Regions from separate parts of the Robertmurraya mangrovi genome, predicted to be linked through region 1. Evidence: riboswitches for the same ligand, from Rfam matches in the RefSeq annotation. Region 1 holds a riboswitch; each other region holds the start of a gene.
The links. Region 1 has a riboswitch for thiamine pyrophosphate ahead of thiM (hydroxyethylthiazole kinase). Riboswitches for the same ligand answer to the same signal wherever they lie in the genome.

Region 1 (8,691 bases):
TGTTCCATTGTTCATAAAGCACTCGTTTCAAAATTAGATATGAACCAGTATGAATATGTGATGCACGAAAACTATTCCTATCAAGGAACTCCTTTAAAAGGGTTAAAATTGGATTTTCCGTTGGGACAAGGTGGAAGGTATTATTGGCTCTATCCTAACACGTGGTTTTCCTTTGATCCTGGACCGGCAAATTTATCGATTCATCAGTCTATTCCTATTGATCACCGAACAACGAAATACGTATATACGACATTCTTTATGAATGAAGAAATTACTGAAGAAGAGGAAAAATTAATGGCCATTGATGAATTAGTAAGAAAAGAAGACCTGGAGATTTGTGAGATGGTACAAAAAGGGATAGATACGGGAGCTTATGAACAAGGTCGATTCTCTTTAACTGAGAATCTAGTACATCATTTTCACTTAATGATTCAGAGAGATTTGAAAGATGTTCTTTTAAATAAAAATAGATAGACTTCCTATTCATTTCACCAAGGATTGAAAGCGCTTACTAAAAACATATTTTATGTGAAAGCTAGGTGAAAATATGAGTCAACCTGAGTTAAAAAGAGCCATGAAGAGTAGACATTTATTTATGATGTCACTTGGAGGAATTATTGGTACTGGATTATTTTTAGGATCTGGTTATGCCATTGGAGAAGCAGGGCCATTCGGTGCAATTATAGCCTATCTTGTTGGTGGACTACTCATGTATTTAGCAATGGTTTGTTTAGGAGAATTGTCCGTGGTTATGCCAGTTTCGGGATCGTTCCAAGCGCATGCGACCAAGTTTATAGGTCCAGCAACAGGGTTTGTTGTCGGTTGGGTGTACTGGTTAAGCTGGGCTTTGTATGTTGGACTTGAGTTTGTTGCTGCAGGTGTGTTAATGAAAAGATGGTTCCCTGATACGCCTGTTTGGATCTGGTGTGCGATTTTCATCATTTTATTGTTTACCATCAACTCACTTACAACGAGAAGCTTTGCAGAAACAGAATATTGGTTTGCTGGAATTAAAGTTTTAGCCGTTATTTTATTCATTATTATTGGTCTTTGCGCTATGTTTGGTGTCATTAGTTTAGGAAATGAACCTACACCGTATTTTTCAAACTTTATTGGTGATGGATTATTACCAGCAGGAATGGTTGGTGTCTTTATCTCTATGATGACCGTAATTTACGCCTTCCAAGGGGCTGAGATTATGGGTGTTGCTGCAGGAGAAACAGAAAATCCTGAGAAGAATATTCCAAAAGCCATTCGAGCCATTGTTATCCGTGTATTAGTATTTTATGTTTTAGCGATCTTTGTTTTAAGTGCTCTCGTTCCATGGAAAACAGCAGGTGTATTAGAGAGTCCATTTGTAACTGTATTTGATATGGTAGGAATTCCATACGCGGCCGATATTATGAACTTCATCATTTTAACAGCGATATTATCTGTTGGTAATACAGGATTGTTCGCTTGTACTAGGATTCTTTATTCATTAGCCAACACAAATATGGCACCGAAAGCATTAGCGAAATTAAATAAACGAGGAGTACCTTCAAATGCGTTACTTGTAACACTAGCGTTTGCTTTACTTTCCTTATTAACTAGCTATGTGGCTGCTGATACATTGTTTGTCGTCTTACTTGCTATCAGTGGAATTGGAGGGACATTAACTTGGTTAGCCATCGCCGTAGCACAGCTTAAATTTAGAAAGCAATATGTTGCGGGTGGAGGGAAAATAGAAGATTTAAAATACCGAGTAAAATGGTACCCCTTCGTTCCTATACTTTGTATCGTTATGTGTTTAGCGATCTTCGTCTTTACAGCCTTTGATCCGACTCAAAGAACTTCCCTGTATTGGGGCTTCGGCTTTGTGGTAGCGAGTTATCTCTATTATCACTTTGTTTATACCAAGAGAAAATCATCAGAAATCGATGTAAAAGAAGAAATATAATTGGAAAAACTCCAGTATGCTAGTAGTGGGTGCTGGGGTTTTCTCATGATGAATATTAACTCACATACTAAACAACTAACTCTAGGAAATGAAGTTTTTCAAGGAGGAGAGTTATATATGAAAGAAAAAAAGTATGATGTCATTGTTATTGGTGGAGGCTTTTCTGGTATTACGGCAGCAAGAGAATTAAGATTACTAGGACATAATGTACTTGTTTTAGAAGCACGAGACCGAATTGGCGGCCGAACTTGGGTAGACAAACGTCTAGATTCTGAGCTTGAAATGGGTGGGACTTATGTTCACTGGCATCAACCTTACGTCTGGACAGAGATTACTAGATACGATTTAGAATTAACGACAGGTCCTAAAGCTGAAAAGGTATATTGGATTACAAATAACAAAACTTATTCCTCAACGGTTCCTGAGTTTAGACAAAAGTTAAGAGGTCCTATTGAAAAGTTAATGAAAGAAAGCAATAAAAATATGCCACTCCCTTTTCAACCACTTTCATCTCCAGATATGAAAGACTTAGATAAACTGACGGCAGACGAATTTTTAAAACAGTTTAATTTAACTCAAGAAGAGTATGATATTATTCACGGTTGGGTTGCCTCAGATTTCTGTGGTTCCCCTGCGGAAGGTGCACTTACGCAAATCTTTCGTTGGTGGGTGTTCTCACAAGGGAACTGGGATACACATAGTGCAATGATTTCAAGTTTCAGGATTAAGAAAGGTACAAAAGCACTTATTGAAGCCATGGCATCTGACGCCGACGCCGATTTGAAACTTTCCACTGTAGTGAAGAAAGTTGAACAGCAAAATAATCAAGTGATTGTAACTACACAAAAAGGAAAAACGTACACTGGAAAAGCTGTAATCGTTACGGTACCTTTAACGACCTTAAAGGATGTTGAATTTTCACCGCCACTTTCAAAAGAAAAACAGGCTTCATCGAAGGAAGGGCAGACTTCAAAGGGAGTTAAAGTTTGGGCAAAACTAAAAGGAAAACTAGAGCCTTTTGATGCTTTAGCACATGGAGATTATCCATTAAACTCTGTCCATTTAGATCGTTATGTAGGTGAAGATAGCATTATCGTAGGTTTTGGTGCTGATGTTAAAAAATTAGATCCTAACAATCGTGAAGATGTGGAGAAAGCACTGAAGTATTGGTTACCTGATGTAGAAGTACTTGAATGTACCGGTCATGATTGGGTCAATGATGAGTTTACGAAAGAAACCTGGCCTATGTTAAAGCCTAATCAACTAACGTCCTTTCAGGAGGCTTGGAATACACCTGAAAATGCTGTGTTCTTAGCTGGGTCAACCTATGCGAACGGTTGGGCCGGATTTATCGATGGTGCCATTGAGTCAGGTATTAAAACAGGAAGACGTGTTCATCATTTTTTAACTGGAAACACGACTTTAAAAAAAGAGTTTCTGTTGCAAAATAAGAATATTATAAAGAACTAACTTACTATATTATTGTAGTAATCTACTGTTTACTTTCATTGTTTGAAAAGTTACTATAAAAGAGAATTGAATACGTTTAACTACTAGGGGTGCTCATTGGAGCTGAGAGAAAAACGGATGTTTTTTAACCCTTTGGACCTGATCTGGATTATACCAGCGTAGGAAAGTAGTCAAAAGATGCATGTTTCTTTTACTAACCAACCAGCCAGGTCCATTTTTATGGGTCTGGCTTTTTATTTTAGGTTTTTTTCAGATAGATTGGTTGTTTTAAACATTACCCGTTGATTTCCGCTCCAGGTACTTGCTTTCCGCAGGGAGGGATGGGAGCCTCCTCGGCGTGCCGCCTGTGGGGTCTCCCATCCCCTCTTTTCCTGCAGGAGTCAAGTACCTTCCGCTCCAATCAACTCAGACTTGTAAATAAGGAGTAGACTACAACTATATGAAAACAGCCTACTTAGATCAGGATTTGCATCTTCTTTAAACTATTTTATTTTACCTTAGGAGGGAATTGCTCATGGAAAAGAGTCAAGTATTTAACTTATTAAATAAAGTAAGAGAGGTTAATCCGCTTGTACATAATATTACGAATGTAGTGGTAACGAACTTCACTGCGAATGGGTTATTAGCTTTAGGTGCTTCACCTGTTATGGCGTATGCAGCTGAAGAGGTTGCGGATATGGCCAAAATTGCTGGGGCACTAGTTCTAAACATGGGGACACTCCATTCTCAAGTAGTTGAATCGATGATGATTGCAGGGAAATCAGCTAATCAATCAGGAGTTCCGGTTATTTTTGATCCTGTTGGTACAGGAGCTACTCCTTATCGTACGGAGACAGCTAGAAGAATAATTAACGAAATAGAAATAGCCGTTATTCGGGGGAATGCAGCAGAGATTGCTAATATATCGGGAGAAAATTGGGATATCAAAGGTGTAGATGCTGGAAATACAAAAGGGAATATTAGAGAGCTAGCTCAAAAAACAGCTAAAAAGCTTAACACCATCGTAATCATTACTGGGAAAGATGATGTAGTCTCGAACGGTGATCAAACTTATATTGTTCGCAATGGACATTCATTATTAACAAAAGTAACAGGCACTGGTTGTCTATTAACTTCAGTAGTTGGAGCATTTGCCTCTGTTGAAACAGATTACATGCTAGCTTCAGTAGCTGCTTTAACTACGTATGGAGTAGCAGCAGAAATGGCCGCTAAAAGGACAGCTACACTTGGTCCAGGAAGCTTTCAAATCGAGTTTTTAAATCAATTGTCTCTTATAACTGAAGATGATTTACGAAAATATAGCTCTTTTGAAAGAGTTGAATAGGGGGATTAGACATTGAGGAAAGTGTTAACCATAGCAGGTTCAGATAGTGGTGGTGGTGCAGGGATTCAGGCGGATATTAAAACCTTTCAGGAGTTAGAGGTTTTTGGTATGTCTGCTATTACAGCCATTACGGCTCAAAATACATTAGGAGTTCAAGCAGTTTTCCCGCTTACACCAGATGCAGTTGCTGAACAAATGGACTCCATAGGTACAGATATGGGAACGGACGCAATCAAAACAGGGATGCTTTTTAATGGAGAAATTATTCAAGCAGTTTCAGGAAAAATTAAACAATATGGATGGACGAATGTGGTAGTGGATCCCGTTATGATCGCTAAAGGTGGAGCTTCCCTACTAAAATTAGACGCCATTTCAGCTCTAAAAAAATATTTACTTCCCATCTCAACCATTGTTACACCAAATATTCCAGAAGCAGAAGAGTTAACTAGTATGAAAATAGAGAGTCTTGAAGATAAAAAAGAGGCAGCTAGAAGATTGATAGATTTGGGTGTAAAAAATGCAGTGATTAAAGGGGGGCATGACACAGACCCCTTGAAATCCAATGACCTCTTATACGATGGAGTAAATTTTATCATTTTTGAAAGTGATAGAATTCAGACAAAAAATACGCACGGAACGGGTTGTACTTTTTCGGCAGCTATTGCAGCAGAACTGTCGAAGGGAATTCAAATTGAAAAAGCTGTTAAAACAGCAAAAGACTTTATTCAGGCTGCAATTGAAGACCAGCTTTACATTGGACTAGGTCATGGACCAACAAACCATGGAGCTTATAGGAAGAGTCTAAGGGAGACTAGAATATGACTGCTGAACAGTTAAGATTCCATTTGAAGTTATATTTCATTATGGGCAGTACAAATTGCAATAGGAACCCTTTAGATGTTTTAAAAGAAGCGATTGATGGAGGCATTACCTTTTTTCAATATCGAGAAAAAGGAGAAGGGGCACTAAAAGACGAACAGAAACTAAATCTAGCCCTACAACTACAAAAGCTTTGTAAAAAAGTGAATATCCCCTTTATTGTAAATGATGACATTGATTTAGCTATAGCCATTAACGCTGATGGAGTTCATATTGGTCAGGAGGACGAACCCGTTGAAATGGTTAGAAAAAAAATAGGCAATATGATTCTTGGTGTATCTGTACATAACCATGAAGAAGCCATTATGGCAATGAATGCAGGTGCCGATTATTTTGGAATTGGACCGATTTTCCCGACCCAAACAAAGACAGATGCAAAGCCAGTACAAGGAGTATCTCTTATTAAAGAATTGAGAGATAAAGGGATCAGCATTCCAATTGTAGGAATCGGTGGTATTCATGCTGAAAATGCTCATACTGTAATGGAAGCTGGTGGTGATGGAGTTTCTGTTATTTCTGCCATTAGCTTAGCTCCATCGGTAAAAGAGGCTGCAAGAAGTATACGTAAAAGTGTTGATACTAACCATTCTCCAATTAGCTAACGATCAAGGTATCTGGAAAACCAGATACCTTTTATTTTAGGGTAAAATCAATGAATACTTGATATTTATAAAACAAACACTCATTATTAAGTAGATATTAATAATTAAATGTGGTTTTATTTAGAAAGTAGGGATTATGAAAGTGCGTGATTTTTTATCACTTGGCCTATCGGAAAATATCGTTCATAAATTACGTCATAACGGAATTGTTACACCAACACCTATACAGGAACAGGCGATTCCATACATAACAGAAGGAAAAGACATCATTGCCCAAGCCCAAACGGGGACAGGGAAAACATTAGCGTTTATTTTACCCATATTAGAAAAAATAGACAAACGTGCAACACATGTCCAAGCATTAATTATTACACCAACAAGGGAATTAGCTTTACAAATTACAGAAGAAATTGAAAAACTCATACAGGATATAGAAGATGTCGATGTATTGGCTGTTTATGGCGGTCAGGACGTTGAAAAACAGTTGAAGAAGTTAAAGAAAAACGTGCAATTGGTAGTAGGAACTCCTGGACGTCTATTAGACCATATTAAAAGGGAAACCATCGATTTAGGACAGCTGTCTTTCTTAGTTCTTGACGAAGCTGATCAAATGTTACATATTGGTTTCCTTGATGAGGTTGAAACTATTATTAAGGAAACACCTAAAAGCCGACAAACAATGTTGTTTTCTGCAACGATTCCAGCTGAGGTAAGGAAATTAGCTAAAAGGCACATGAAGGAAGCGGAATATATTCAAGTTGAAAAAACACAAGGACCTGCAGAGACCGTTAAACAAATTGCCATCCATACAGTTGACCGTGCAAAGCAGGGAACCTTAATTCAACTAATTGAAATGCATCGACCTTATCTAGCCGTCATTTTCTGTCGGACAAAGCGAAGAGTAAGTAAATTGTATGAAGCTTTAAAATCACATGGTTTAAAATGTGATGAGTTACATGGAGATTTATCACAGGCCAAAAGAGAACAAGTAATGAAACGCTTTAGAGATGGAGAAATACAGCTATTAATAGCTACAGATGTAGCTGCTAGAGGACTTGACGTTGAAGGAGTTACTCACGTTTATAACTATGATATCCCGCAAGATTCGGAAAGCTACGTTCATCGTATCGGCCGAACAGGAAGAGCAGGAATGACAGGACTGGCGACTACTCTTTATTCATCAGATGATCGACCAGCTCTTGATTTGATTGAGCGCGAGTTAAATATCTTTATTGACAAGAAGAACCTCGGTAATGCAAAAGTCGCTGAAGGTATCGAAACAAAGCCGAACCAAGACTCTAAGAAAAAACAGAAAAGAAAACCAAACAATCGAAATAAAAGGGATAAACGAGAAGATAGGTCTAAGGGCAGATCTCCTGATAGTAAAATGAAGCGAGAAGACACGCCAAAGGACAGAACTCGTGACAGTAAAGTGGATAAGAGAGAAGACTCGCCTAAAGGTAGAACTCGTGATAGTAAATGGGTTAGCAAAGACCGAACAATAGAAAGAAATAGAAAAACAGACGAAAAGCCAACAGGGAAAGATTCATTTAAGCCAAGAAAAGGTGTGCAAAACCCCACTTTTAATAGAGAAAAAGGCCAAGATGTTGAACACTCTCGCAATAGGCAAGAAAATAGAAATGATCAAACATCCAGTGGAAGCCGCCAAACAACAAGAACAAAACCAACATCTCCTAGTTTCAGTAAAAGAAAAGGCACTAGCGGAGGCACCAATAGACAGAAAAGACAGAGATAGAATTCTAGTTATTTTTACAAGGGATAATTTTATGTTGTTCACAAAAAGAACCACAAAATTATAAATCCAGTAACTAGTTGATTGGAGGGAAGGGCGACGACTCCTGCGGGATGAAGTGTGAGCCTTGAGACCCCGCAAGGAGCTAAGCGACTGAGGAGGCTCAAGCCACACCCCGCGGAAAGCGTTCGCCCGTAGCGGAAATCAACGGGTGTTGTGCACATATTATGTAATAGTAGCAAACTAAAGGGTTTTATAAAGAGTTGTAGCTATATCTAATCAGGTATAGCTTTTTCCTATTATTTCTCTTGTATAAAATTGTATAATAGACGATAGAGCTTTCTAGGCATCTTAAGAGCAAGGAGTTAACCCAATGAAATTCGTATCATGGAATGTAAACGGTATTCGCGCCTGTGTAAAAAAAGGCTTCTTAGAATACTTTAAAGAAATAGACGCAGATATTTTTTGTATCCAAGAAACAAAACTTCAAGAAGGACAAATCAATTTGGAGTTAGAAAACTATCACCAATACTGGAATTACGCTCTTAAAAAAGGGTATTCGGGTACGGCTATTTTCACTAAGCATAAACCCCTTTCTGTTAAATATGGGATTGGTGCTAATGATTCTGAACCTGAAGGAAGAGTCATTACATTAGAATTTAATCAATTCTACTTAGTGAACGTTTATACACCTAACTCAAAAAGAGACCTCTCAAGAATTGAT
Region 2 (7,903 bases), on a different contig from region 1:
ACAGTTAAGTCTAGGAGAAAGAATCCGTGTTAAATTAACAGACATATTAATGAAAGAGTACGATGTATTAATATTGGATGAGCCGACAAACCATCTAGACCTTCCTAGTAGGGAACAGTTAGAAGATACATTGTCTGAATTTACAGGTACTATCTTAGTTGTCTCTCATGATGCTTATTTTCTCGAGAGGCTATGTGACAGGTTATTAGTTTTTAAAGATGAGAAAATCATCCGAGTGGAAACGGGTTTAAAAGAGTATAACCAAAATAAATATCAAATAAAGGATAAAACTAAAGAATCGGCTGATGAAAAGCTCATGATTATTAATAACCGTATAACCGCTATCCTAGGAGAATTAAGTTTACTAACTCCAGGAGATGAAAAGTATCATCAATTAGATCTGGAGTTTAAAGAACTTATCGATCAAAAAAAGTTATTGTTAAATTAGAAAATCGAGAGAGGATTGAATGGATTAGCCAATAACTTCTGCAAGTAGAAAGTGAAGTGAAAAATTCTATTTGGAAGTCTCGAAGAAGCTATGAAATATCTAAAGAAGCGACCATAATTTTGATGGTCGCTTTTTCAGTGGCAAAAAGCTCCGCGAGAATGGAGCGATTAGTCACCTTTCTTCAGACAATTTTTCGCGATCTGGAACTTGAGGAGGTTGCTCCATCCAACCTCGGTTGATTAGAATATTAGAGCCATCCTCGGAGAACAACATTATTTGATTTGATATTTGAACATAACTTGTAACTAAATCTCTTCGGAGGGCCATAGATATTGAATATCCTACTTTACCCAACCCTATGGCATTCAATGCACTTGTAGTAAATAGCATCAATTGTTCTGAAAAAGGGGGCTCGGTGGACTTCGTTACTTTTGAATCCCATTTCATTCCGTTTGGAATTAACTCATCCTCGAGTACAACTTGAACAGTATGTACTATATCTGTGCTTAGCTTTCTCCCTCTTATCAAGTAATCTTTTATTTCCTTATCCTTAGTTACTTGGATAAAACCAGTAAGGAGTTCTTTTCCTAATTGATTAGAAATAGCCTGATCAAAAAGGTTAGTAGCTTCAATTGCTAATAGTGGTCTTCTTTTACCTAACCAGCCTACTAAAAAATTTTGCTTATCAACAAAATCTCGCTCTTCAGGGTAAGGAATGTAAGGAGGGCGAATAAAAATCCCTTTTCCTTTCATAACTTCAATTATTTCTATAAGTAAAGAACTGGTGTCTTGATAAAAGGAGCGAAAGAGCTCTGTAATATCATTTCTAGCCGACAAATTTAAAGCTTGAACATGGGAAACAAGAGCAAAACGACAAGCATTATATATGAAATCACTATAAAATATATCTGTGTACAATTTAGGTGCATCTAAATTGACATGTTCCTTGACGGGATAACCTTTTGGAAGCGGAATTTTCTCTTTTTCTAGGATTTTCCCAACTTTTTCAACATGGTCAATTGCAATATCAAGTGTTTTCTTTACGATTGTCTCAATATCTAAGTCCTCGGTATGTTTAGAAAAGTGGGTTAATAGACAAATGATGGCTGTATCATTTAAGTATGTACTCCATAGATTAGCGATTTCCGCTGAAGTTAGTTTTGGATGATGATGTAGCTCCATATCATTCAAATCCTCTCATTAATTTTCCTTGTTATATTATTTGTAAAGCTTTGTTAAATATTCAAATCATTGCATGTACTCTTGGAGTCTGTTTATTAGAAAAAAAGAGGCTTGGATTTAACCAGCCTCTTACTTACCCAAAATTATAAACAGAAGAACCTCCTGACATTATCTCTAACAATGGTCACTATTTGTTGTTCTGACATATTAAGCAATTCAGAGATTTGTCTGATAGAAGATTGAATCATCACGGGATGTGTCATTTTACCATGAAATGGTCCCTCGAAAGGCCAAGGCCCGTCTGTTTCGACCATTAGCTGGTCTATTGGATACATTTCTACTAGTTCCTGTATTTCTTTTTCATAACATACATCTGGAGTTACAGAAATAAAGTAGCCGTTATCAGCCATACGGCGAATGGTGCTTGAATCTCCTTTAAACCAATGAAAATGAGCTTTGCTAACAGAATGCTTTTCTAAAAGGTCACATACAATAGACGCATCTTTATATACAGCATGTAGAATAATGGGTTTATCCAGCTCTTTTGCTAGAAGAACAAACCTTTCTAACAATTCTACATATCCTTCTAGTTTTAGTTCAGGGTGTTCTTTTCTTAAGTAGTAAGGTAGGCCGACTTCTCCAATTGCTATCATGCGATGCTGATTCTGTCTAATCCATTGAAACAACTCCTCCGTTGAGGCTTCGTCGGGGAGAGACTGCTCCGGATGGTATCCAAATGCTACTTTTATCTTATTAGTTTTGCTTGCTATAAGCAGATTTTTTTTACAAGAATGTAGATGAAAGGATACAGTAATAAGTGCTTCTATAGAATCCAACGAACTTAAAAGCTGTTCAAGCTGTTCTTCCTGATATAAATCTAAATGGATATGAGAATCAATCATTTTTACCATTCGAGTCACTTCCTAATCCCTTAAGTACAAGATGGATGTCTCTTTTCCACTTGAAAAAATCTTCCTCTAGTAATAGGCTTTCTTCTCTAGGTCTTGTGAATGGAACAATCACTTCCTTGACCACGCTTGCAGGTTTATCAGAGAGTATGAGAATACGGTCCGACAAATATAGGGCCTCTTCAATGTTGTGAGTAACAAAGAGAACTGTTTTTCGGTAATCATCCAAAATGGATAGAAGCCAGTTTTGCATTTCATGGCGAGTAAGTTCGTCTAAAGCTGAAAAAGGCTCATCTAAACAGATGATTGAACCAGGGCTAAGTAAGGCTCTAATAAAAGCAGCTCTTTGCTTCATTCCACCAGATAACTCATCTGGATAGGCAGAGAGATAATCTCCTAATCCGGCTTTATTTAACATGTGGATGGCTTTCTCTTTGTCTGTTTTTCCATGTAGTTCTTGTCCAAGTAATACATTTTGTAGAATCGTTCTCCAAGGAAACAGAGAAGGAGTTTGTGGCATATAGCTAATAAATCCTCGTTTCCCATTGATTGTTTCTCCATTTAATAGGATGGAACCGGAGTCTGGGGCTAGGATCCCGCCAACTAGGTTGAAAAATGTACTTTTACCACTACCAGACGGCCCTAAAATAGAGACAAATTCTCCTTCTTTTATTGCTAAGTTTAAATTTTCAATGACTACTTGATGATCGAATTTTTTACTTAAGTTATGGACCGTTAATACATTCATTTTTTCGTATCTACTCCTTTCACTCGGTAGCGGACTAGATATCTTTCTATTGAAACAATAAGGAAAAAGAATAATAAACTAAGAATCATAATAGCAAAAATGGCTACAAAAACTCGGTCCGTCCGAAAAGAGGAGGAAGCAAGCGTCATATAGACACCAATTCCTAATTTTGCACCAAGCCATTCAGAAATAACGGCTCCCATTACACTATATGTAGCAGATATTTTTAAACCTGAAAAAATGGAAGGTAAAGAATAAGGCCATTCTAGTTTCCAAAAAAGTTGGCTTTTTGTAGCACCTGCCATGTTCATGTAGTGTTTTAACTCTGGAGCTGTTTGCCTAAAACCATCTAGTGCAGCTACAGTGATGGGGAAGAAACAAACCAAAGTGATCACAATGATTTTAGGTAGCAGTCCAAATCCAAACCAAATAACGAGAAGTGGTGCCAACACAATAATGGGTACATTTTGAGTTAGAATAAGTAAAGGATAGATTGATTCCCTAACAGTCGGCAGTAGGTGCAATAGGATAGCTGTCGCTAGTCCAATCACTGATCCAATAATAAACCCCAATAGAGCTAATTGTATGGTTGAAACTAGATGGGGCATGAACGGTTCCCAGCCTGAATATCCTTCCATCATGATATTGGATGGTGGGGGAAGTAACCATTTAGGAATATCGGCGAATTTTACAGTAATCTCCCAGATAATGAACAAAAGGAGGAGAACCATTAATGGTCTCCATCCCTTCTTAAAAAATTCCTTCATTACTTATACTTCTCCGTCAATTGATCCATTGTAATACCTTCAGGTTGATAGAGTACCTTAACTTGAGAGATTACGTTGCTACTTCCAAGTTCAATCATTTTTTCATTCATTTTCGAGATAATATTAAATAATTCCTGAAGATCTCCTTCCATGGTCGTCTCTAAAGGATGTACTTCATACTTTACGCCGGATGCTTCTATCACTGAAATTGCAGCATCTACATATGGAATGACACTTTCACCATTTTTTGTTTTGGGTATGATTTGAATACTCACTAATGCATTTGCCATGACTAGCCCTCCTTATTCAGGTAAAAATTCATTTGTAAAGGCTTTTTCCGCATCTAGCTCGCCTTCAAGTAGTTTGTTTTCTAACATCCAATTGGCGTAGTTTTCCCAGACCTCAAGCTTCTGTTCACCCCATCTAGGTGCATCATCTTGATATTTAGATGCTAACCATTCTTGGCTTTTTTTCACTAAGTCTGCATCTAAATCAGGTGCTGCGGCTAATAAGATATCTGCTGCTTCAGCAGGTTGGTCCATTGTATATTGGTAGCCTTTAGCTGCAGCCTTCATAAAAGCTTTTACTGTCTCTGGATTGTCTGAAATCATTTTTTCATTCGTAGCGAGTACCGGTGTATAGTAATCCAATTTCTCGGAGTAGTCGGTTAAATAAACCATATTGATTTCCTCTCCACGAAGCTCTGCTTCTACTCCCGTCCAACCGTAATAAATCCAAGCAAAATCAATGTCTCTTTTTACGGCAGTAAAGAAATCAGTGTCTCCCATATTAACGAAATCTACTTTTTCAACATTCCCATCCTCTTGTTGCATGAGAGATGCAATTACTGACTTTTCAACGGGAGATCCCCATCCACCATAGGATTTACCTTCAAAATCTTTCGGCGATTTAATATTTTTATCTACAGGTGAAGCAAAACCAGATGTATTATGTTGAATGATTGCGGCAATGGATACTAAGGGAACGTCTTGCACACGCGCTAATGTAATACTTTCTTGGTAGCTAACACCAAATTCAGCTTTTCCAGAAGCAACTAACTGGTCAGCACCTGCTTCCCCTGGCATAATTATTTCAACGTCTAAACCTTCTTCTTCAAAATATCCTTTTTCTTTTGCAACATATAAACCAGTGTGATTTGTATTTGGAGTCCAATCGAGAACAACAGATACTTTTTCTAATGATTTTTTCTCTTCTTTTTGTCCTTCAGAAGTTTCTCCATTTTGATTCCCTGCACATCCAGTTATCAAAAACAAAGAACATAAAGCAACTAACCATCCTTTTTTCATTTTGTACCGAGCCTCCTATGTATGTGAAAAATTTCTTAGGTAAGGGCTAAAGCAGCCTAGGAAAACAAAAAGCGCCCAAGGAAAAGACCTTTGGGCGCATACCGTAAACAATAGACATGTACTGTTTTTAGAATATGTTCCCTACGCTGGTATAAGCCAGATCAGGTTCAAAGGGTCAGCAACTAAAGGATGCAATCTCAACCGGCAACACCAGTTCCCCTACTATTCTTACCTATTTGAATAAGTTTCAATGTGAAGAAATTGAAATTTATTCTTATATTGTTAATTCCTCACTCATTATAACAGATTATTTTTAATTGACTACTAAAAGTATGTTTTTACTTGTAAAAGAAGTTTATTGTAATAAATCAAAATTTTCAGTACAATTTAAACTGACTAGTCGTTTCTAATAAAGGTTGTGACTGTTTAATAACTATGATTTAATAAAAAAATAATTTGTACAAAGTTACGGAGGAGAACACATGCCCCCTATTGTTTCTGAAGAGTATAAGCGACAGAAGAAAAAAGAAATTTTAAATAGTGCGCTTGCTTGTTTTGCAAAAAAGGGGTTTCAAGCCGCAACTATTGATGATATTGTTGCCCATTCAAGTATTAGCAAGGGTGCTATTTATAACTATTTTAAGAGTAAAGAAGAAATCTATTTAGAATTAATGAATGAACAAACGAATGAAACAAATGAGCTTTTAACAGAAAAAATAAACTCTTTTCAGACAGCAACTGAAAGACTTTTATATTTATTTGACTTATACATATCTATTGATCCCTTCGATCCAGATAGGAAAGAAACGATTGTGGTACATTATGAATTTCGTCTTCACTCCTCTAGAGATGAAAATTTACGGTTACTTTTACAAGAGAGAGGAAACAGGTTTTTTATTGATTTCGTAACAAAGATTGTAGAACAAGGTGTGAAAACAGGAGAATTCAAGAAGGATATCAATCCGATTATGGTTGCAAACCTATTCTGGACGATCATTGATGGTGCTACTGTCCAAGCTGTGCTATATAAGGAATACCCATACCAAAATATATTGGAGTGCATGAAAGGTATGGTTATGGATACCTTATTGGAGACAAAGTCTTAATATGAACGAACCTCTTGTTTCTAGCAAGAGGTTCATTTTAATAGAAAGAAGGTATTTTTAGTGTTATTAAAATGGTTAAAGGAATCTCATCATACGGTTTTATTAACAGGTGCTGGGATGTCTACAGAAAGTGGTTTACCCGATTTCAGATCTTCTCAATCTGGAATGTGGAAGCAAAAGGATCCAAGTAAATTTGCTAGCACGAAAGCTTTAAATGAAAATGTAAATGAGTTTATTGAGTTTTATCGTCATCGAGTGATTGGCTTAAATGAATGTAAGCCGCATATTGGTCATAAAATTCTAGCCCAATGGGAAGAGAAAGCTATAATCCAAAGTATTATTACTCAAAACGTAGATGGATTCCATCAACAAGCTGGTAGCAAAAAAGTGGCTGAATTACATGGAACGTTGCAAAAGGTTCACTGTCAGAACTGTGGAAAGTCGTATTCGAGTGAAGAATATTTAAGGGAACAATTTGCATGCGAATGTGGGGGAGTTTTACGACCATCTGTTGTTTTATTTGGAGAAATGCTTCCTGAAGAGGCCCTCGATTTTGCCGTTACAGAATCAGAAAAAGCAGATTTGTTTATCGTTTTGGGTTCTTCACTAAGTGTCACACCTGCTAATCAATTTCCTTTAGTAGCTAAGCAAATGGGGGCAAAGCTTGTCATCATTAACATGGAGCCAACAGAACTCGATGCGTATGCTGATGAAGTCATTCACAATAGAAAAATTAGGGAATTACTAGTGGAATTAAATAATCAGCTTGGTTTGTGAGAGTGTATAAAGAAAAAACGCTTGAAGTATAACTGGGAATGTTTTTTCAAGCGTTTTTTGTTGTATCACAATGAGGAGAATTTACGGGCTAAAACAACATTCCAGCAATTGCACCACTCAGTAAGGAAGCGAGGGCACCAGCAATGACAGCTCTAATTCCTAAACGGGCAATGTCTGCTCTTCGACTAGGTGCTAAGTTACCTAATCCTCCTAATAAAATGGCCATAGATGAGATGTTGGCAAATCCACATAAAGCAAAGCTTACAATCGCCACGGTTTTTGGAGATAAATTCGGGATTTCTGGAGCGAAAGCTGAGTAAGCCACAAATTCATTTAAAATGAGCTTTTGGCCAATAAAGTTTCCAGCGATGATAGCTTCATCCCAAGGAACACCGATAGCAAATGCGATAGGTGAGAAAAGATAGCCTAAAATCATCTCCAAGGAAATTCCTGAAAAGCCAAACAAGCTGCCCAACCACCCTAGTAGTCCATTGATTAGTGCAACTAAAGCGATAAAAGCTAAAAGCATGGCACCAATATTTAAAGCTAATTGTAGTCCAACACTAGCCCCTCTTGCAGCTGCATCAATTACGTTTGTTGAATCTTTATCCATCTCCATTTCAAACTCTTTTGGTTCCTCTGATTGATCCGTTTCAGGAA
Region 3 (7,903 bases), on a different contig from region 1:
CTGTCAATCAATCCATATTACAATTATATTTCAATTATATGTCAACTGTTTTACAGGTGACAGGCACCTAATATAATTGAAGGTACTTAATTTTAATTTCATTTGAGAGAATATCAGAAACAGGCACAATTGTGATCTTTCTTTTTTCTAATTCTTTTGCTGATTCAAATATACCAGTTGAGCAAACCTTTCCAGTTACTCCAACATGACCTATCGCAACTCCGGTCCCCTCTTGTTCAGTGATTTTCGCTAATAGAGACATCTGTTTTTTCACATGCGGGATGGAGGCTACATCATCCAAAAATACGTCTCTTTTGATAATAGGAACACCTAGTTCTTTTGCTACTTTAGGAAATTTTGATTTTGAACTAGTAGCACTATCAACAATATAAAGTCTCTTCTCTTTCGCTACCTCAACTATAACCCTTACAATATCTTCCTTTTCAACAACTAACGAGCCCATATGATTGTTTAAACCTAAAGCATATGGAACACTATCAATTGCTTCTGTTACACGTTTCCTTACTTCCTCTAAAGGTAAATCTGCTGTAATGGGTTTTGGACCTAACCATGACATTTTCCCCTTTTTGGGCTGCATCGGTAAATGGACCATGACTTCAAATCCATTTTTATGAGCCCACTCTGCATGCTCCTTAGATGTTTCCGTAAATGGCATGACAGCCACCGTAATCGGTACATCCCCTTCTAAAAACTCTTTTACTCCTCCAATTCCACCACCAAAGTCGTCTATAATAATGGCAGCTTTTTTCTGTTGGGTCTGGGCATTACTTGTTAAAGTAGCAAAAATGGTAAGCAAGATTGAAATGAAAACAACTAGGCACCTTTTCATAATTCCTCCACCATTCCTTCGTATAATAATCAAAAGTACTATCACTGTAAAAGCCTTCTATTTAATGTAACCGGTCCAATCATGCCTCATTCTAATTTGCTTGGAAAAGAAGTCATAAAAAAAACAAGCATCCACAATTCATGCTTGTTTCTCACCTATCTATTAAGAAGCTTTTTTATCCATTGCTGAATAATGATTCTTTGTTTGTATCAAACGTGATGAAGTGGAAAGTAAGATCGCTAAAACAATCGAGCAAAGAACAAATGCTCCTAGCATAGTTGAACCATTTACGATTAATGAATAGACCATTGGTGATTGTCCTTCTGGTGCATATTCACCCCAGAATACGAAACCGGCAACAAAATGCCAGAAATAACGAGCTACACTTCCAATAAAAGTAGCAATGACAATCCAAATCATTAAATTTTTCTTATCTCCATTTTTCACACATTTTTGAATCACTTGATAAAATAGTCCAGCAAATCCAATAAAAGCAAAGGCAATAAAATACTCAATAACAAATTGTACTGGGCTTAAGAAATAAATGTCCCCAACTGCTACTTGCAATAAGCCCCATAGGAAACCTGATGCCAAAGCTACTTTGAACCCCCAGCGGAATGCAACGATAAAGATTGGAACCATTGCAAAAGAAATTGAAATTGACGGTGAAACTTTGATTGAAGGCAATAAATCTAAAATTAATGCAAATGCAGCGAAAAAAGATGCCTCAATCATTGGTAATAACCCCATTTTTTTCATAAAAAAACCTCCCTTTCCAAGTTTAAACACAACCTCAAGGGAGATATTGAAAGCAGACAAAATTAATTTCATCTATCAATCCACATTCCTGCGCTAGCATTAACTAACAGGTTCAAAGGGTCAGAACAGACAAATCTGCTCACTCTCAGCCATACAGCTCCCCTTGTGGTTACGTTTATGTAGTTGTTTACGTTCATCAGTATAACGTAAATATCCCTATTTGAATAGGGTTTATTTTCATTATTTTAACATAATTTCAAAACAATCCTAATCCTCTGTTATCTTTGGAAAAACTCTACCCATTCACCTTCAGGGCCATAAATGAAAAAGTAACGATATCCATTTGGAAGGACAGTGATATGATCATCAACAAATTTGACATCTAACGCTTTCACTCTATCAAATTCTTCTTCGATGTTATCTACTGTTACAGCCAGGTGATGAACTTTTCCTTCTGCTGGTAGAGAGTCATTATAACCTTGTATTAATTCTAGCTCAGTTTCATCCGAACCTTCAAATCCTAGAAAAGCAAGTTTTAGAGCGCTATCCGAATGTGGAACATGTGCCTTTAATTTAAAGCCAACCACATCTTCATAAAATTTTATTGATTTTTCAATATCCTTAACCATAATTCCCACATGATCTATTTTTTTACCCATTTGAAAATCTCTCCTTTTACTATTTTCTGAAAATAATAATTAATATTAATTCTTCTAAATCTAATAGTCAAGAAATCGAAACTATCAAACATTATTACGGTAACTCGACCAACTAAGAGGTCAAGCAACTTAAAAGAGCCAACTATTAAGTCAGCTCTCGTCAATCTTCAAATTAAATTTTAAATCGGGACATAACACTTTGTAATTGTTCTGCCATTAGTGATAAGCTTTGAGCACTTGCAGAAACTTCCTCTATGGTTGCTACATTTTCTTCTGTACCAGCACTTACTTCTTGTGTGGAAGCTACGCTAGCTTCTGCTATTTTTTTCACTTCGTTAATTGATTCGACCATTTGATTACTTAAAGCGCTTAGCTCTTCTAAAGCAGAGGATACTTCTTCGACTTTATGTGTAACTTGATCAATAGAACTTTCAATGTGAGCAAATGCTTGACTAGCTTCACTCGTATAATTTAATCCCTCTTGTACTTCTTCATTTTGCTCTTCCATTGAGCGCACCGCTTGATCAGTTTCATTTTGAATTAAGGAAATCATTTTTGTAATTTGATCAGCAGACTTTTTGGATTCTTCGGCTAGTTTACGAACTTCGTCAGCAACTACGGCAAATCCTTTACCATGCTCTCCTGCTCTAGCCGCTTCTATTGCCGCATTTAGAGCAAGTAAATTGGTTTGATCCGAGATGGTTGTAATTAGATTTACAATATTACTAATTTCATTTGATCGTACACCTAAAGAGCGGATAACCTCCGTTGTCTCGGAGACAGAATCATTGATTTTATTCATTTGTGTTACAACTTTGGAAATAGAAGAAGAACCTTTTTTGGTTACCTCATTCGTCTTTTCAGCTGTTTCTAACATATCTTCACTACTGCGGGTAATTTGTTCAATTCCAGATGACATTTCACCAACAGAGTTCTCAACTTCATTAAAGTGACGTAGTTGTGTTTCCACACCTTCCGCATTTCGTTGAACTAGATTAGCAATCTGTTCACTTGCAGAAGTACTTTCCTGTGCACTTGCATTTAACTGTTCACTGCTTGAGGCTACTTGTGATGCGGAGTCTCGAACCTGACCTACTACCCCTCGTAGGTCCTCAACCATACGATTGACTGATTCGACCATTTGACCAATCTCATCTTTACTCTTTACTTTAATGGTTTCAATTGAGAAATCACCTTTTGCTACCTTCTCAATCGCTCTTGAAGCCTTTACGATAGGTCTCGCTAATTGGCCAGAAACAAGAATAGCCAACCCTAAAGCAAGAATAACTGCAACGATACTTATTATAATTACAGTTAAACGAATACCGTCTACAGATTTTGAAGTTGCTTTTGTACCCTCTTCTAAGCTCTTTTCTTGGATGGCAATCAATTCATTTCCCTTGGCTAAAAAATTGCTTCCTATCGTTTTGGCATCGCCCTTTAGGATAAGCAAATATTCTAATTCTTCATTTGCCTTTTTATGTACAACTTGCTGAGCAATTGTTTCCTCAAATTGAACCCCAATTTCTTCAAGCTCTGTTAATATTTTTTTGCCCTCTGGTGAAACAATACTAACTTTTAAAAGTTCCAATTCTACCTTATAGTCTCTTAGAGCCTGTTTATACTCTTCTAAATAACTGTTGCCACCTGTTAGAAGATAGGCACGAATCGCACTTGATTGTTCTAACATTTCTTCTTTTAATTTTTCTACTTGCATCAGCTTGGTGACTCGATCTTCAATGAGTTCATTATAGGACTTGTCCACTTTCATCAGTTGGTATATCCCTGTTCCGGAAACTGCCAACAAAAGAATCAAAACTAAACCAAAACTACCTATTAATTTTTTTCTCACGGTCATGTTTGTACTATTTTTAATCAATCGATTAACAAGCTTATTCTTGCTTGCCCCCTTCATATGTAATCACTCCTTTAGCCCTTATTAATTTAGATACATTATACCAGTTTTTATAGAGAAAACTGAAAATAAAGGTAATTTTTTTATTTTTACTATATAACAGTAAAAAAGTCCTAGTTATTAAGTCGAATTCTATACTTGGTCGTTCCAATTCTATTTATAGTAATTATCATATATAAATGGATATACTAAAGCTTAACTATATGTAACATTCTGAACAAAGGAGGTTCAATAATGGACACTCTAACCATTAGAATTATTTTTATATTAGGCCTTATTACTGATCTATTTCTAACATTATATTTGTTTAGAATTATGGATGAAATCGGTGTAGGAGCATTTATTCTATTAGTTGTCCTCCTCTTTGGGGGAACGATATTTATGTATTTTATTTTAAGGAGAAATATCAAAACAAAACGCTAATGCCTTCTAGACATTAGCGTTTTGTTTTGTAGAGTAACATCTCAGTTAATATAGTTTTTCTTGGTAAAAGTAATTTGGCTTTATGATTTCATCTTTGTAACCTCGATGAAAGATGTGCGTAGTTGCAGGTGATACAGGGGGAATCAACCAATCCCAATCTCCGGTTAGATTTCGGTTAGCCGCTTGCTCCTTTTGTTCAAACAATTTAAATTGATGTGCAGCGGTATGATGGTCGACAATGCTTACCCCTGCATTCTTATAGGAATGTAAGACTGCAATATTCAGCTCTACTAATGCTCGGTCTTTCCAGAGTGAAGAGTTCCTATTCATATCAAGATTTAGTTGTTCTGCGATTTTTGGCAACATATTGTAGCGGTAGTCATCGGCTAAATTCCTTGCCCCAATTTCTGTGCCCATATACCATCCATTAAACGGGGCTGCCGTATAGCGAATCCCGCCGATTTCTAGACACATATCAGAAATAAGAGGAACCGCATACCATTTTACTTGTAATTCCTCGAACCAGCTAAGCTCAGGGTGATGAATAGAAACCTCTAAAACATGTGTCTTAGACAAAGGAAATGGTTTTGGTGAAGACTCATTTATTTGAATCACTAGTGGTAAAACATCAAATGGAGTCCCTTCTCCTTGCCAACCTAGTTCCTCACACTTTTTCGTTAGAGCAATAGATGCTGGGTCACCTATAACACCATATTCTGTTTCATATCCAGCATAACGAATCAACTGATGGTTCCAAATTCTAATTCTATTTTGATCTGATTCTTGTTTAAAAATAGTAATAGTAGGTCTAATTTGTCCATTGTTTGTAGCGAATTGAATATGGTCTTCTAATGCCTCAAATATGTCCGATTCTGTATTTAGATTTCTCTTATCTCGAACGGTCAAACTGTCCCAAAACAGTCTTCCAATACAACGGTTGCTGTTTCTCCAGGCCATTTTAGCACCATGTTCTAATTCCTCAAAGGTATGTTCATAGTACCCAAATTCAGTAATCTTTTCTTTTATTTGAAGTATTCTAAGATTTATTTCATCATCGTTCTTGTGCAACTCTTTATAACAAGTAGTTATAAATTGTTCTGCTTCAGCAAGCAATTGATCTTTCAACTGCTGAGCCCCCTATCTACATAAAAACTAACAAAATTATCCCCATCTTATTTCAGAATGAACGAACTTGTCAAACCTCCGTATGCCTTGCTAGATTTCAATGCTTATAAACATGCATGGTTATGTCCCATTTTATATATCTAACTCTAATTCAACGAGTTAACTATACGTTGAACAATTTCTTCCCCGCTTAATATCTTCTCTCCTCCACCTTGGGCTTGGGTTTCGTTTCCTCCACCTTTTCCGTTAATCAATGGAAGAATATTTGCAACAAGGGCTTTCATATTAACAGCTGCCTCTTTACCTCTGCTACACACAATCTGGATTTGATTTTCGTTTTCGGAAATTAAGAACACATTTAACTCTTCCTTTTTTGATACCAGTATTCTTGCTTGTTTTTGGAGTTGTTGGATGGTTCTTCCTTCATAAACTTGGCCAACAATTTGATGTTGATTAATGATTGAGGACTGATTTAGTAATAGGTCCGTCTCTAAATGAAGTAATCGGTCAGTTGATTCTTCTAATAGCTTTTCAAGTTCCTTATTTTTATCTAAAAGTCTTCCAACGGCTAGTTCCATGTCTTGTTCAGGTGCATTTAATTGTTGGGTTAGTTTGGATAAGACTTGGTGTTTCTGATAAAAATGCTTTAACACTCGATTACCGCAAATAAACCCAAGGCGAACTTTTTTCTTCTGTCTCTCCCAATCAAGAATTTTTATAGATGAAACTTGGCCTGTTGAGCTTGGATGAGTTCCTCCACAACCGTTGTAATCAAATTCAGGTATGATCACTAGCCTTATATCTTCTGTAACGGTTGGTTTCTTTCTTAAAGGATATTGTGTAACTTCCTCTAAAGTAATCCATTTCGTTTCAATCGGTCGGTTCTCTAATATTATTTGATTTGCTAGTTTCTCAGCTTCACGAACTACTTCTTCTGTTAATTCTTCTACATTCAAATCAATGGTTAGTGTTTCATTTCCTAAATGGAAGCCGATTGTTTCCATGTCAAAAAGCTCCGCGAAAGCAGCAGAGAGAATATGTTGTCCTGCATGCTGCTGCATGTGATCAAATCTTCTCTCCCAATTGATTACACCAGACACTTCAGCTTTACCCTCTAATGGTCTATTTATGTAATGTCTTATCTCATTGTCAACTTCTTCTACGTTTATCACGTCAACTCCATCTATTTGACCTGTATCAAAAGGCTGTCCTCCACCAGTTGGATAAAATGCTGTTTCCCCTAAAACAACATATGTATGGCCATTCTCATCTTCTTGCTGTTTTAATAATTTTGTTGAAAATGATTGGATATAAGAATCTTCGTAATATAATTTTTTCATCGATAATCTCCTTAATTGGGGTCAGTCCCCCTTTATTACATTAAAGGGGGACTGATCCCGTTTTCTAATACGCTTTAGCCCAGTAAACTAATTTTTCGGCTTCTTTACCGCAACATACACAGTTACTAGAAACTTTCTCTTGTTCAAATGGGATACATCGTGAAGTGGCACTTGTTTGCCCTTTGATTTGATCTTCACAATCTTTATCGCCACACCACATTGCTTTGATAAACCCTGGGTTGCTTTCAAGATTTCCTTTAAATTCATCCATATTGGTTGCTACTGTTGTCTTCTGTTCACGTAGCTCTCTTGCTCTCTCATACAGATTTTGCTGTATATCTTCTAACATTTGTGGAAGTTTTGTTTCTAGTTCTGCCATTGGAACAAACGTTTTTTCACCCGTATCTCTTCTTACTAGAACAACCTGTTTGTTCTCAATATCTTTTGGTCCCACTTCTAAACGTAGCGGAATCCCTTTCATTTCGTGTTCATTAAATTTCCAACCAGGTTTTTTATCACTAGCATCTATTCCTACTCTGGCAATTTTAGAGAGAGTCGCTTTCAAATGATAGGCAAAATCAAGTACTCCCTCTTTATGCTGAGCAATTGGAACAATCATCACTTGAGTTGGTGCCACTCTAGGAGGAATAATTAATCCTCGATTATCACCGTGAACCATGATCATGGCCCCGATAACTCGAGTAGTGAATCCCCAAGAAGTTTGGTGCACATATTGTAATTCTCCCGTTTGGTCACTAAATTGAATCCCAAATGCTTTAGCAAAGCCGTCTCCTAGATGATGGGAAGTTGCTGATTGTAAAGCCTTTCCATC

Region 2: it holds a riboswitch for thiamine pyrophosphate, as region 1 does, so the genes downstream of both, SM124_RS01920 (ABC transporter substrate-binding protein) here and thiM (hydroxyethylthiazole kinase) in region 1, are expected to answer to the same signal.
Region 3: it holds a riboswitch for thiamine pyrophosphate, as region 1 does, so the genes downstream of both, thiT (energy-coupled thiamine transporter ThiT) here and thiM (hydroxyethylthiazole kinase) in region 1, are expected to answer to the same signal.

What each region holds. Positions count from the first base shown of each region.
Region 1 covers NZ_JAXOFX010000017.1:71,654-80,344, forward strand. The annotation lists gene SM124_RS19420 (aromatic ring-hydroxylating oxygenase subunit alpha) at 1-474, shown strand, start outside; gene SM124_RS19425 (amino acid permease) at 548-1,939, shown strand; gene SM124_RS19430 (flavin monoamine oxidase family protein) at 1,988-3,409, shown strand; TPP riboswitch at 3,485-3,591, shown strand; gene thiM (hydroxyethylthiazole kinase) at 3,924-4,733, shown strand; gene thiD (bifunctional hydroxymethylpyrimidine kinase/phosphomethylpyrimidine kinase) at 4,746-5,555, shown strand; gene thiE (thiamine phosphate synthase) at 5,552-6,214, shown strand; gene SM124_RS19450 (DEAD/DEAH box helicase) at 6,351-7,970, shown strand; gene SM124_RS19455 (exodeoxyribonuclease III) at 8,341-8,691, shown strand, end outside.
Region 2 covers NZ_JAXOFX010000001.1:368,017-375,919, forward strand. The annotation lists gene abc-f (ribosomal protection-like ABC-F family protein) at 1-448, shown strand, start outside; gene SM124_RS01895 (DUF3231 family protein) at 620-1,630, opposite strand; gene SM124_RS01900 (TatD family hydrolase) at 1,774-2,541, opposite strand; gene SM124_RS01905 (ABC transporter ATP-binding protein) at 2,525-3,286, opposite strand; gene SM124_RS01910 (ABC transporter permease) at 3,283-4,053, opposite strand; gene SM124_RS01915 (MTH1187 family thiamine-binding protein) at 4,053-4,343, opposite strand; gene SM124_RS01920 (ABC transporter substrate-binding protein) at 4,356-5,360, opposite strand; TPP riboswitch at 5,482-5,591, opposite strand; gene SM124_RS01925 (TetR/AcrR family transcriptional regulator) at 5,843-6,466, shown strand; gene SM124_RS01930 (NAD-dependent protein deacylase) at 6,527-7,243, shown strand; gene SM124_RS01935 (NupC/NupG family nucleoside CNT transporter) at 7,332-7,903, opposite strand, start outside.
Region 3 covers NZ_JAXOFX010000003.1:348,808-356,710, reverse strand. The annotation lists gene SM124_RS07395 (divergent polysaccharide deacetylase family protein) at 68-850, opposite strand; gene thiT (energy-coupled thiamine transporter ThiT) at 1,013-1,609, opposite strand; TPP riboswitch at 1,678-1,783, opposite strand; gene SM124_RS07385 (VOC family protein) at 1,888-2,268, opposite strand; gene SM124_RS07380 (methyl-accepting chemotaxis protein) at 2,441-4,183, opposite strand; gene SM124_RS07375 (hypothetical protein) at 4,418-4,606, shown strand; gene SM124_RS07370 (nitric oxide synthase oxygenase) at 4,652-5,731, opposite strand; gene SM124_RS07365 (alanyl-tRNA editing protein) at 5,878-7,071, opposite strand; gene proS (proline--tRNA ligase) at 7,136-7,903, opposite strand, start outside.